DNA from 2 places in the Chryseobacterium sp. 7 genome. Region 2 is predicted to be linked to the other one. Evidence: riboswitches for the same ligand, from Rfam matches in the RefSeq annotation. Region 2 holds a riboswitch; the other holds the start of a gene.
The links. A riboswitch is a leader RNA that binds a small molecule or an ion and turns the genes downstream of it on or off. The one in region 2 is predicted to bind S-adenosylmethionine.
Positions count from the first base shown of each region.

Region 1: it holds a riboswitch for S-adenosylmethionine, as region 2 does, so the genes downstream of both, CLU97_RS01440 (SusC/RagA family TonB-linked outer membrane protein) here and CLU97_RS19955 (TonB-dependent receptor plug domain-containing protein) in region 2, are expected to answer to the same signal.

Region 1 is NZ_RCCA01000001.1:292,536-299,876, reverse strand. Features, by position in the region: gene pckA (phosphoenolpyruvate carboxykinase (ATP)) at 1-741, shown strand, start outside; gene CLU97_RS01450 (hypothetical protein) at 794-1,231, opposite strand; gene CLU97_RS01445 (type II 3-dehydroquinate dehydratase) at 1,302-1,709, opposite strand; SAM riboswitch class I at 1,954-2,052, shown strand; gene CLU97_RS01440 (SusC/RagA family TonB-linked outer membrane protein) at 2,136-5,066, shown strand; gene CLU97_RS01435 (RagB/SusD family nutrient uptake outer membrane protein) at 5,084-6,265, shown strand; gene CLU97_RS01430 (IS5 family transposase) at 6,273-7,341, opposite strand, start outside.
Region 2 is NZ_RCCA01000001.1:4,351,288-4,358,628, forward strand. Features, by position in the region: gene CLU97_RS19950 (aconitate hydratase) at 1-1,524, shown strand, start outside; gene CLU97_RS19955 (TonB-dependent receptor plug domain-containing protein) at 1,636-4,380, opposite strand; SAM-I-IV-variant riboswitch at 4,679-4,776, opposite strand; gene CLU97_RS19960 (outer membrane beta-barrel protein) at 4,896-7,121, shown strand; gene CLU97_RS19965 (HesA/MoeB/ThiF family protein) at 7,234-7,341, opposite strand, start outside.

The DNA.
Region 1 (7,341 bases), 4.1 Mb from region 2:
CCGGATATTTTCAGAGCAATCAAAAGAGATGCACTTCTTGAAAACGTTGTAGTGAACAATGGAGTAGCAGATTATACTGACGGATCTATCACAGAAAATACAAGAGTTTCTTATCCAATTTATCATATCAACAAAATTGTATTGCCTTCTAAAGCAGGTCATGCTAAGAAGATTGTATATCTTTCGGCAGATGCATTCGGGGTACTTCCTCCGGTTTCCATTCTGAACGAAGATCAGGCTCAATATCACTTCCTTTGCGGTTATACATCGAAATTAGCCGGAACTGAAAGAGGAATTACAGAGCCTCAGCCATCTTTCTCACCTGCATTCGGTGAAGCGTTCCTTACATTACACCCAACAATGTATTCTAAAACACTGATCGGTAAAATGCAGGAGCACGGAGCTAAAGCCTATTTAGTAAATACGGGTTGGAATGGTACCGGAAACAGAATCTCTCTGAAAGATACAAGAGCAATTATTGATGCTATCATTGATGGATCTATCGATAATGCTCCAAAAACTCAGGTTCCTATCATGAATCTTGAGATTCCTACTGAATTACCAAATGTTTCTACAGGTATTTTAGATCCTAGAGATACGTATGAAAATGCTTCAGAATGGGAAGAAAAAGCAAAAGATCTTGCTTCAAGATATATCAAAAACTTTGAGCAGTACTGTGATACTGAAGAAGGTAAGAAATTAGTAGCTTCAGGACCTCAATTGCAGGAACAGACTATCTAATAGTTACTCATCAACATACAAAAAGCCTCATTCATTGATGAGGCTTTTTTATTCATATTTTTTTACAGTTTTGAATCAATTCATTCTTTTCGTCCAATTTTTGGATGGTTGATTTGATTGATTCTTCACTTAAACTTTTTATTATTATAAAATCTCTTGAAGAAAAGTAAGATTCTTCGTCCAGTATGTTATCTAAATATTTTGGAGTAGTGAAGGTTAGCCAATATTTTTCTTTGTTGGAAAATTCGATGGTTACTTCTATCACATCAGATTCTGAATTTTCTATTTTATCATCTATATGAATTGAAATTATTTCAGGTTCTTTATATGCCTGGAAATAAAATTTTGAATACCACTTAAGTTTTCCCTCATCATTACAGATTCTTATATTTTCAGATTCTATTTCCTCAATGATATAAGATTTTCTCTTTGTTAATTGCTTAGGATAAGCTCCAATGTCATTACAGTAAATCCTGTCCTTTATTTTCATGAATCATTTTCTAATTATCCATAGGTATCTGTGAAAATCTGTGCAATCTGTGGGAAAATAAGCAACAGAATTATTTTAAACTCAATATAGCCAATCTGTATCCATCCATTCCAAAGCCAGATAAAACTGCATCCGTATTAGCTGCCGTTACAGATTTCTGTCGAAATTCTTCCCTTTTGTAAATATTGCTGATGTGAACTTCTACTTTGGGCTTTCGGATATTTTTCAAACAATCAGCGATAGCATAAGAATAATGGGTAAAAGCTCCCGGATTAATCACTACTGCATCAAAATCATCCTCCTGAAGTCTGTTGATAAGCTCCCCTTCAATATTAGACTGATAATATTTTAATTTATGAGCCTGAAACTCAGATTTTAAATTTTCCAAATAACTTTCCATGGAAACATTTCCATAGATTTCCGGTTCTCTGGTACCTAAAAGGTTAAGGTTAGGGCCATTGATGATCAAAACTTTCATACTATAAAATTAAAAACTTTTTTTAATTAACAGCTAAAAATTTCTCCATTGATTGACTTTTATTTAATTAGGATATTAATAATGATATTTATCATGTGTGATAAAATGATAATAGGTGTAACTCTTTGTTGTAAGGGGTTTTATTAAAAAATTACGTTAATTTTTGAAAATTTATCATGAAAAATAAATAAGTCTACTTGTTTTGTAGACTAAAAGTTTTTAGCTTTGCAACCATATTTCGATCGGCTTATAAAGAAAGATGGAGGGAACTGACCCTATGAAATCTTAACAACCTACCCGTGGGGCAAGGTGTTACATTCAGCCTTTTTAGGAAAAATAAGCATTTGGTTTATCGTATTTATCGATGCCCTTTGCTGATATTTCTGCAAAGGGCTAAATTTTAATATATGATAAATAAAATTGATTATGATTAGCAAGAATTTATTCACTTCTAAAGTTTGGATACCTCCGGTAGCTGCATTTTTTCTAGGAATAACCAGTGTCAATGCACAAAATACCAAGCCGAAAGATAGCCTCCACGAAAAAGAACTTGATGAAGTTGTGGTAGTAGCCTACGGAAAGGCAAAAAGAAACAGCTATACAGGTTCTGTAGCCACCATTTCAAGTGATAAGATTAATAACAGACCTGTCACCAATATTACCAAAGCTTTGGAAGGGCAGGTTGCAGGGATTCAAACGACCAGTGCATCTGGACAGCCGGGAGCTGTTTCTACCATCCGAATCAGAGGGATTGGTTCCATCAGTGCTTCCAGTGATCCGTTATATGTGGTGGATGGAATTCCTTTTGACGGAAACCTGAACGCTATCAGCCCAAGCGATATTGAATCCATCAGTGTTCTGAAAGATGCTACAGCAAGTGCTTTGTATGGTTCAAGAGGAGCTAACGGAATTATCATCATCACCACAAAATCAGGTAAAAAAGGTGAGGCTAAAGTCAATTTTAATATCAGCCAGGGATTCTCCGGAAGAGCAGTTAAAGATTATGAACAGGTTAATACAGATCAGTATTTTCAATTGTATTGGGAAGCGTTGAGGAATGGATATCAGTCTGGAAAAGTTTCTTCTCAACAGGCTGCTCAGATGGCAACGGATAATCTTGTTTCTACATTAGGGATCAACCCATATGGAACTGCTTATCCAAAACCCGTAGGGACAGATGGGAAATTGTTGCCAGGGGCATCAGCACTTTGGAATGATGACTGGAGGGATATTTTACAGAGAGTAGCTTCAAGAAATCAGGTAGATCTTGATATCAGCGGAGGAAGTGAGAAAAGCAATTATTTCTTTTCTCTGGGCTATCTTGATGATAAAGGAATGGCAATTGAATCAGGATATAAAAGATATAATACCCGATTGAAAATCAATTCTGAGGTAAAAAAATGGCTGAATGTAGGAGTGAATTTAAACTATACAAACAGCATTCAGCAGGCTCCGACTTCTTCCGATTCGAAGGCGAGTAATATCATCAATGCAGCAAGATTTATACCTTCATTTTATCCTTATTATGAAAGAAATCCGGACGGAACTTATATTTTAGGTGCTGATGGAAATCCAATTTATGATTTTGGAAAATACAGACCTACGAATGCTCTTCAGAATCAGAATGCTGCTGCAACACTGCCTTTAGACAAAAACGATAATAAAGAAGATAATTTCTCAGGAAAAGGATTCATGGAATTTACTTTCTTGCCGGAATTAAAATTCAAGACAAGTTTCTCTGTTGATTTGGTGAATTATAATGGACATTATTATTCAAATCCATTACTGGGACAAGGTGCAGAAACGGGAGGCTCGGTGACGAAAACAAATACCAGAACACTTTCTTATACCACCAGTAATATTCTTACGTATGATAAGAAATTTGGAAAACATCATATCAATGCTTTGGCAGGACATGAATTCTACAAATACGATTATCAGACAATTTCCGGAACAAGAAGCCAGTTCTCACTGCCTTATTACTATGAGCCGGATGCAGCTTCTTTATTAGGCAGTTTCAGTGGAAACAGTAATAAATTAAGCCTATTAAGTTTCCTTGGAAAAGTAGAGTATGATTATAACAATACTTATTTTCTATCAGCTTCAGGAAGAGCAGACAGTTCTTCAAGATTTGAAAAGGATAACAGATGGGGGAGATTCTGGTCTGTAGGAGGTTCATGGAAGATTTCAAACGAAGAATTTATTAAAAGCCTGAATGTTTTCAATCAGTTGACATTGCGTGCCAGCTATGGTGGTCAGGGGAATGATAAGTTACTTAGACCGAACGGGCAGCCGCTTTATTATGCATATCAGGAACTATACAAGTTTATCAGCCTTGGGGGAGAGCCGGGAACTACACTGGAAAAAACGTCTACCAATAATGTGAAATGGGAAACCAACCTTAATTTAAACGTAGGATTGGAATTTGCCATTCTGAATAACAGAATTAAAGGAAATATCGAATATTTCAAAAGACAAAGCCAGGATCTTCTGTTTAATATGCCAGTTGCACCATCATTGGGAATCAGTGATTATCCTGCGAATATCGGAACCATTCAGAATACAGGATTTGAATTTTCATTATTTACAACACCTGTTAAAACTGATGATTTCCAATGGAATGTGGATGTTAACATGAGTACTTTAAACAATAAAGTAACCAAACTGCCCGGAGGTTCTCTTGTGGTAGGAACTAAATTATTGACAGTGGGAGGTTCTGTATACGATTTCTTCATTCCGGAATGGGTAGGAGTAGATCCGGGCAATGGAAAGCCATTGTGGAAAACCGTGACTACAGATGCCAGCGGAAACTCAGTAGAGGGAACTACTTCAGAATATTCCAAAGCTACAAAACTGTTGCAGGGTTCTGCATTGCCTAAACTGACAGGAGGAATCAGTACAAGTATCAATTATAAGAATTTCGACTTTTCAGGATTACTGACATTCAAAATAGGGGGTAAAATTCTGGATAATGACTATACTTCCATCATGCATAACGGAAGTGCCGGAGGACGTGCATGGAGTGCTGAAATGCTGAACAGATGGACGCCAGATAATCCTAATACAGATGTTCCTGGTTTGAGTACTACAACAAACAACTGGACATCCACATCTTCCAGATTCTTATACTCAGGAACGTATGCAAGACTTAAAAATGTAAGCTTAGGATACACTCTTCCTGAATCTTATTTTGAGAAAATAGGACTTAAAAAATTCAGAATTTATATCCAGGCAGAAAACCTTCTGACCTTCTATAAACATAAAGGGATGGATCCTGAGCAGGCTTTGGATGGAACAACGTATTACAGATATCCTGCAATGAGAACGATCACATTTGGTCTTCAGGCAACACTTTAATCTTTAAAATTGAAACAATGAAAAAATTAAAATATCTATCATTTACGCTTATCGGATTTTTGACATTGATAAGCTGTGAAAGTGATCTTGATACTGCTCCAACTGATCAGGCCAACAGTGTGGAAGTTTTCAAAACAGCTGAAAGTGCAGAAACCGTAGTAAACGGAACCTGGGCAAAATTCAATAATGATGGGACTACCTATGCCAATATTGGTTATTCTACTGTCTTAAGAGCCAGTGATGCGATGGGAAGTGATGTAGCAGTATTGACTAATAAGTATGGTTTTGCTTCTACCTATGCCTTTACGGAAATGGTGAACAGTACAGCAAGCCGCCCGCTGTTTATCTGGACCATGTTATATTCTACCATCAATAATATGAATAATGTGATTACAAGAATTGATGGAACAGAAGGTAGTCAGGAGAAAAAGAATCAGGTGAAAGGGCAGGCAAAAGCATTACGTGCTTTCTGTTATCTGAATCTGGCCAGTTTTTACCAGTTCAGCTATCTGAAAGACAAATCCGCGCTTACAGCTCCTATCTATACTGAGCCTTCCACTACAGGCACTGTAGGGAAGAAGAGAGCGAGCCTTGAAGAAATCTATACTTTGATTAAAAGTGATCTGACCGATGCAGATAATCTGTTGAAAAGTTATACAAGAAATAATAAAGATAAGATTAACCGTGCTGTTGTAAACGGCCTTTTAGCAAGAACCTATCTGAATACCGGTGAATGGAGCAAAGCTTCAGCATCAGCCAAAATTGCAAGAGAAGGATTCCCACTGATGGCTCCGGAAAAATATAAGGATGGTTTTAATGACATCAACAATGCGGAATGGATCTGGGGACATGCACAGACACAGGAACAGTCGGATGCGAGTTATGCCTTCCATTATCTGGATGTGTCTTCATCAGGAAGTTTTTACTACAGTTTTATGGCTGACCCTTATTTTAAAGATCTTTTCGATGCCAATGATATCAGATCCCAATTGTTTTCATGGGACGGACAGAAAGGAAGAGAAGGATTGCTGAGGTATGCTAAGTTTAAGTTTAAACCAACCCTTATTGCAGATATTGTCTACATGAGAGCTGCGGAAATGTATCTGATTGAAGCTGAGGCTGAAGCCAGAACGGGAAATGTTTCTCAGGCAGTCGCAGTATTGAATCAATTGAAATCAGCGAGAAATGCTAATATTTAGTCATTCCTTAAGAAATGCTATTTTCTAATTTATTTTTAAACATAGAATTAGAAAATAGGATAATTTGTATTTGATAAAAAAATAAACTCAATTCTTTTTTCAGTATTTCCATCATTTTCTTCATATTCCAGGCGGTTGCTGATAATAATGCATTGATTTGTGGCCCCATTTCTCCCATGAAATAATTTTGAGCCAGCCTAAAATCCGTCTTTAAGTGTCCGATGATAGGTTCGATCGCTGCTCTAGTTCTGAATTTCTTGCGTTTTATTTGTTTTTGATAAGCGGTGTCTGTTTTTCTTGGAGTGCTTGGAATAGAGATTTTTACGCCTTTGATCTCCGATTTTCCTCTGCCACCTCGATCGTAAACGAGTTCTTTTGGAAGTTGCTGACCACTGTTTTCCATTTGCTCCAGAAGCGGCTCAATGGTGTGACCATCGTATGGTGTTTGTAAAAATGCCTTAATCCCAAGAATGATTTTTTTGCCTTTGCCCGAGGTCGTTATCAAGCCCACCTTATTTCCAAATTCATACTGTTTATGAGCTTTTCCTTTCGCAATACATCGGGTAAATGGTTTGTGAATGCTGTAAATTTTATCGGTATCGTTTCTTTTTTGAGTAACCGCTTTGGCGTAAAGTGTCAGTGTATTTTTGTAAAACTCTTTCTGTTCTGCCGTAAAATTGCGTTCCAGTTCTCGTATCAGCCTCATGGCGATGGTTTTTAATTGTCTTTGTGACTTTCTTGCCATTTTAGCTCGCTTAGGATGTTTGCCGTTGTAGGTGTTGCGAACCAGTCGTTTGCTGACTTTCGTGTAGCGCTGTCTCTGCTTTAGGCCTTCTTTTTCGGCTATTTTGTTGCAATAATCAATTACTTTTTTACACAATTTCGCATCCGTAGGAAAAGTAGTGTTATTCTCTTGAACCGTGGTATCTGACAAAACAAAATGTGAAGTATTGACCTTTGCATCATGCATCCTTACACTGTAGGCAAAGATTTTTTCAATACCGTTTTCGCCAATTCTTTTTCGGAAATGCACAAAATTACTTGGGTCACACGGGAATTCATGTTCAAAGAAAACT
Region 2 (7,341 bases):
GGTACCATCTGTAACATGGGTGCTGAAATTGGGGCTACAACTTCTACTTTCGGATATGATGATTCTATGAGAAGATATCTTTCCGCTACAGGAAGACAGGATGTAGTAGATGCCGCTGATAAAATTGCTGAACATTTAACAGGTGATGCTGAAGTTTATGCTAATCCTGAACAATATTTCGATCAATTAATAGAAATCAACCTTTCTGAACTGACTCCTCACTTAAACGGACCTTTCACTCCTGATTTAGCTACTCCGGTTGCCGAATTCAGAGCTAAAGCTGAAGCTAACGGATGGCCTCTAGAAGTTGAATGGGCTCTTATCGGTTCTTGTACCAACTCTTCTTATGAAGATTTATCAAGAGCTGCATCAATTGTGGAAGATGCGGTATCGAAAGGTGTAAAACCTAAGGCTATCTTAGGAATTAACCCTGGTTCTGAGCAAGTGAAATTCACAGCGGAAAGAGACGGGTTCTTAGATTCTTTCAGAAAATTTGAAAATGCAAGAATCTTTACCAATGCTTGTGGACCGTGTATTGGGCAATGGGACAGAGAAGGGGCTGAAAAAGGAGAGAAAAACTCTATTATTCACTCTTTCAACAGAAACTTTGCGAAAAGAGCGGATGGTAACCCTAATACCCACGCATTCGTAGCTTCTCCAGAAATGGTAGCTGCTGTTGCAATCTCAGGAAGATTAGACTTCAACCCGATTACAGATACTTTAACGAATGAAGCAGGTGAACAGGTAAAACTTGATGAGCCTAAAGGTTACGAACTTCCTTCAAAAGGATTTGCTGTAGACGATAACGGATACCAGGCTCCATCTGAAGACGGTTCAAGCGTTGTTGTAAACGTAAGCCCCACTTCAGACAGACTTCAGTTATTAGAAGAATTCCCGGCTTGGGATGGTAAAAACATTGAAGGAGCTAAAGTATTGATCAAAGCTTTCGGAAAATGTACTACTGACCACATTTCTATGGCTGGACCATGGTTGAAGTACAGAGGCCACTTAGATAATATCTCAAACAACATGTTGATTGGAGCTGTGAATGCTTACAATATGGAAACCAATAAAGTTAAAAATGAATTAACCGGTGAATACGGTGAAGTTCCGGCTGTACAAAGAGCTTACAAAGCGGCAGGTGTTCCAACAATTGTTGTGGGAGATCAAAACTATGGTGAAGGTTCATCAAGAGAGCATGCAGCCATGGAGCCTAGACACCTTGGTGTGAAAGCTGTATTGGTAAAATCATTTGCGAGAATCCATGAAACCAACCTTAAGAAACAAGGGATGCTTGGAATCACTTTCGCTAATGAAGCTGATTATGATAAAATCCAGGAAGATGACACGGTTAACTTCTTAGATCTGGATCAGTTTGCTCCAGGAAAACAACTGACTTTAGAATTCGTTCATGCTGACGGTACTAAAGACATCATCATGGCAAACCACACGTACAACGATCAACAAATTGACTGGTTTAAAGCTGGTTCTGCTTTGAACCTGATCAAACAACAGGAAAAATAAGATTAATTCTTAGATTAATTAATACAAAGGCGGCTTCTTTCGAAGCCGCTTTTATATTTTAACTGTACTTTAGATATTCAATAAGGCGGACTAATTGGCTTTACCCAACACTTAAAATCTGAATTCAATTCTTGCAAACAAGAACCTTCCTCCAATACCATATTGGGAAACCTGTCTGGAATATACAAACTGGTTATCAGCTGTTAATGAACTTATACTTGGGCTTTTAGAAGGTAGTATATTCAAAATATTATTGCTCCCGATTGTTGCTGAAATATTTTTATTAAAATCATATCCTACAGATAAATCTGTCACGAAGCGGTTATTAAGGATAAAGTGCTCTGTACTTCCAGTTACTCCGTCAAAATTAGCATCTATAACATCCGCATCCGTCACTTTACCAAAGAAAGAGTTTCGCAGCAGGAAAGTAAATCCTGAAACTCTTAATGTATTAGACAAGGTAGCTTTTACGCGCGGTACAGCTTCTTCAAAATACACTCTATTCGGTTCTGAGAAATAATTATCAATCTGGCTTACCAATTTAGAAGATGCATGAATATCTCCGATTCTTTTGGTCTGATTAAAGTTGATTCCCAGATTATTCTCTAAAGAAATCCCTGATGAAATTTTTGAGTTCTGAGAGATGGTAATATCCAGCCCTTTTGTCTGAGAGTCTACTGCATTGGCAAAAAAGTTGGCAGCACTAGCCCTTGCGAGATCAAAAGCATCCTGAAGAACTGCCTGATCCGAACCCGGAGTAAAATTACCGTCAGGGCGGTAGAAAAGATCTGTAAGCACTACTCTGTCTTTAATCTTTATTAAATAAGCATCTGCTGTGAAAGTCAGGCTTAGTGAAGGAATTTTCCATGTAATTCCTGTGCTGTAGGATTGTGACGTTTCCTGTTTTAATTTCGGAATACCCAATGCCTGTGCGGCTTCAGAATTATTCCTGAAAGTACCTACCTGTGTGGTTTTTCCCTGCTGAATCAGCGTTGAAGTAGAACTATAATAGATTTGGGCTAAAGAAGGTGCTCTGAATCCTGTAGAAACAGCCCCTCTCCAGTTTAAATTAGGAACCAGCTTTACATTAGTTGCCAGTTTATAATTAAATGTAGACCCGAAATCTGAATAATTTTCATATCGTAAAGCTCCCTCCAGCAGCCATCCGTCAGTAACTTCCAGTTCAGCATCAGCATAAGCAGCAATACTGTTTCTGTTTCCTGAAACGGCATTTTCCGGACTAAAGCCTGGAAAAACCTGAGCTCCGGCAGGCCTTACATTTCCAAAGAAATCGGTTACTTTTTCATTTTCAGGGGTTTTAGCGGTTACCACACGTCCATAAATATCATAAGAAGCATAAGAGTTTTCTTTCCCAGCATTCACTTTATAGTTTTCGTGCCGGTATTCAGCTCCGAATGCAATGTTCAATCCTTTCAGGACATCATATTTTTTAGACAAATCCAGATTGACGGTATTTTGTGAAAATTCAGATCCTCCGGCATCAAAAGTTCTTGGAGAGCTGTCTGTAAGTGAAGCGTTAAATGTATTCACAACCCCAAAACCAAAGGTGTTTTTTCCAAAAGTATTGCTGAAATCCACATTCCAGCCATTCCATTTCCCTTTAATTCCGGCAGCAAGAGAATAATCATTTACTGTGGCTTCAATCTGAGGAAGATACCCGTTAGGAGTAACTGCATTGATGTTTCTTTCTGTATTCGGGAGCCTGTAAAAACCTCCGGCATTTCCAAGACGGTAGCTATAACCACCAAATGAATAAACCTTCCAGTCTTCATTCACAGGAATCTCAGAGTTGAAAAAAAGCTGGCCTGACTGTAGCTTAGACTGTCCTGCTCTCAGACTGAAATCTTTTCTCTCCAATCCTCTGTAATTAAGTTCCTGAGATGTAAAATCTTTACCCAATATTTTCTGAAGATCGGAAATACTGTTTGCTCCCGAAATTTGAGATTGAAAATCAGTTCCAAAATAGCCAACCTTAGTTGCATATTGTTTAACTGTATTGATAATCTGCTGAGTATTGGAAGTGTTGGTAATATTTTTATACAAACCATCAATATTGACTCCATTCTGCAATGCTCTATAATTAATGGCATTGTAAGCATTGAAAATATCTCCTTCCCTTACTCCCGCTCTGGAATATGGATCACGGTATTGTGCAGAACCTGTAATATTAATAAATCCTGTTTTTCCAATTTTTGCTCCATAATTAAGATCTATGGAAATAGTCTGTCCATCCATACCTCCTGAGAAATTATTGGCAACAGGTGAAGCATATCCACCTAAAAACACCTGTCCGGAAAGTCCTAATCTTTTTTTCAGACCGAGATTGACAACTCCTGCAATGGCATCAGAACCATATTGGGCGGAAGCTCCATCTCTTAAAACCTCTATTTTGTCCAAAGCAAAAGCCGGAATAGCATTAAGGTCGGTTCCCACAGATCCTCTTCCCGGTGTAAGGGTAACGTTTATTAATGAAGACTGATATCTTCTTTTCCCATTGAGTAAAACCAGAACCTGGTCTGGTCCCAAACCTCTTAGAAGAGCAGGATCTACGAAATCAGTTCCATCATTAACAGTGTGTGAAGTGGATGAAAATGAAGGAACAATATAATTTAAGGCCTGACCGATATTATTAGTCGGGCTCTGTTTTAAAATTTTAGATATATTAATGATATCCACCGGAACGGGCGTATCTGTAAGTGATCTTCCGGAACCTCTTGAGCCAAGGATCACCACATCTTCTATTTTTTTAGATTGTAAAGTATCCGTCTGGGCGTAATAAAATGTAGAAATAAGCGCAATAGAAGGAACAAAGATTCTTTTTTTGAAATTATGCATGTTGATTGTTGTTTACTTTTTGTTGTTAAAAATTTGTTTTTGGGCAATACAAATCCTGTAGCCTTAAATTGTAAGGTTACCGTTGATGATCGGAATGTTTGTATTATTTTTTAGAAATAGAAAGTGCTAGCAGCAACAACACATGCGCATGTAGAAATGGCATGAAAACATATCAGAATAATGAAGATTCACTTCATGATCCGAGGAGTAAAAAATTAATGATGGAAGATGATTTCCCTTGTCTTTAAACATTTGATTTTAACTTTAAAACAAAAATTCAAGATGGGATAATGATAGAATGATAAACATTTTTTCCGGAAGTTCCGGCTTATCGATTGCAGCACCTTGCTTGTTTTTGCAGGTTGCTATCCCATCTAGAGATTCTTGATAATTACCCGGCAAAGATATAATTATTTCGGAAATAAAAAAAATTTTAACCTAATTTTTCGATTTTCACAATTGTAGCGTAACAATTTATCTTTTTCAGCGTCTAACCGTATATCAGTAAAAACATTATGAAAAAAACGATTTTCGCATTATCCTTATTAAGCTCTGTCTTTGTTTTCTCGCAGGAAAAAAATAATAAGCCTCAGGAAAAACAAATTGAAGGAGTAGTCATTACCAAAACTAAAAAAGCCGTTGAACAAAAAGCAGACCGTACTATTTTTGACTTTTCAGAACAGCCTCAGCTGAATAACGGGAACGTTCTGGAGGGTATTAAAAAACTTCCGGGACTTGTATCTACGGACATTGCGGGAATGATGTATCAGGGAAAAATGCTGGAAGTATATCTTAACGGAAGACCTTTGAATATCACATCCAATGAATTGAATTCCTTCCTTGAGGGAATGCCTGCCAATTCTGTAGAAAGAATTGAAGTGATCACTCAGCCTGGTGCTGAGTTTCCGGCAACTTCCGGAGGTGCCATCATGAATATCATCACTAATAAAAATGCCAATAAATATTTAACAGCAACTTATTCGGGGAATTATTCTTTCACGAATTATGATAAATTCAGAAACAGAACGACCAATTCCGTTAATTTAAATGCAAGAAATAAGTATTTCGGATGGCAGCTGAATGTGGGTCAAAATTACCGTGAAAGTATGCTGAATGGCCAGCAGGACGAGCTTTTAACGAGTCACACCGACAGATACGGACGCGGATATTTTGCAAAATCCGGATTAACTTTTGATTTGGGGCAGGACAGATTATTATTAAACTACGATATTTATCACAACAATAATGACAATTACACTCTAAGTAACGGTCATGGAGACTTACCATTTGAGAATGATCCGAAAGATTTAAGAGAGGCTTATTACACGTCTTCGGATGTTGCTCATACCAATAGCCTGAGGCAGGAAGCTGTGGTAACGTATCAGAAACGTTTTGCTGACAAGTCTCAAAAACTGGACTTCCAGTTGGGTTATACAAGATCAGACAGTAAATTTGCACAGGATAATTATTTCCAGGACGGTAATTTTGCAGCAGCACCTTATTTACCTATCAACAGTGCTATGAGCGGTTTAAAAGACCTTTTAAACAATAAATCTGTGATGAATATTGCCAATTTCAAAGTAGATTATGCGCAGCCGATCAAACTTCTTGATGGTGGAAAGGTAAGCTTTGGAGGATTATACGAGAAACAGGATTATGATACGGAAAGTTTTGGTTTAACCAATCTTGAATACCAGAGACAAACGGCTTCAACGTATTTAGAGTTTCAGGCTAAACTGAAAAAGTTTGACTTCACATTGGGTTCCAGAGCTGAAAACTATGATATTTCAGGGGTAACAAGATATTTCGACAAAGATGCGAAATTGGTAGAGGCTAATTTGATTCCATTCAATAAGTTTAAACTTTTCCCGAACGCGAGTGTACAGTATAACATGATGAATCAGGTTTATGTTGCCGCGAACTACAACAGGAAAATCAGCTTACCAAGTATTTCTGCTTTGAACCCGAATAACGTAACATTCTCAGGACCGAGTACAGAAGTAAATGGTAACCCGAATCTACAGCCTACTATTTTTGATAATTATGAGTTGAAAATTTCTGCTTTTGATTATGCATTTATCGGGTATAGTGTAAGTTCGGCAAGCAATCAGGTGGCACAGATCATCCGAAAAGACGGAAGAAAACTTTACAACGAACAGGTGAATATTTCGAATATGAAAATTCACAACTTCAACGTAGGGTTACCGGTTCCTTTTATGATTTTCAGCAAGCCTCTGAGCGAAATCATGAAGTTTGATTTCAATCCTGACAAAATTAACTTCATGTACTTATATGCTGGTTATCAGAAACATGACATCGATAATTTAAATAATAAAGGGTTCTGGATTTTCAATATCATGACTCAGATTCTTTTGCCTAAAGACATTAAAATGACAGCTAATTACAGCTATCTGACTCCCAAGGCAGGATATTTCTACTTCACCGCAGAAAAACCATTCAATAACTCTCTGGATATTACACTGACGAAGAAGTTTATGAACAACCGTCTGACGCTTTCTGTTTTTGCAAATGATATTTTCAACGGGCAGATGATGCAGGTACGTTCTAATCCGCCATCAGGAACTCCTGTGATGATCAGCAGCAAGTATGATACGAGAAACTTTGGATTTTCCATCAATTATAAAATTCCGACAAGAAATAAACTGGCAAAAGAGGATCCGAATATCCTGAACCAGACTAAAAAAGAGGATAATGGAGGCGTAATGCAGCAGGCACAATAATCCTTTCCAAGATAAATAAAAGAGGCAGTAATCATTTTTACTGCCTCTTTCTATTGATATTAAAATGGTGTTATTGGTGAAAATATTAGTAATATTAGTGTTTATATTTACATCAAAAATCAATCGTCTGAAACCTCCAGTTCAAAGTATCCACCAAAGTCAGCTGATTAACACTCACAGGAAGATCTGTAATAATTTTTAACGTCTGAAGAGCCATCAT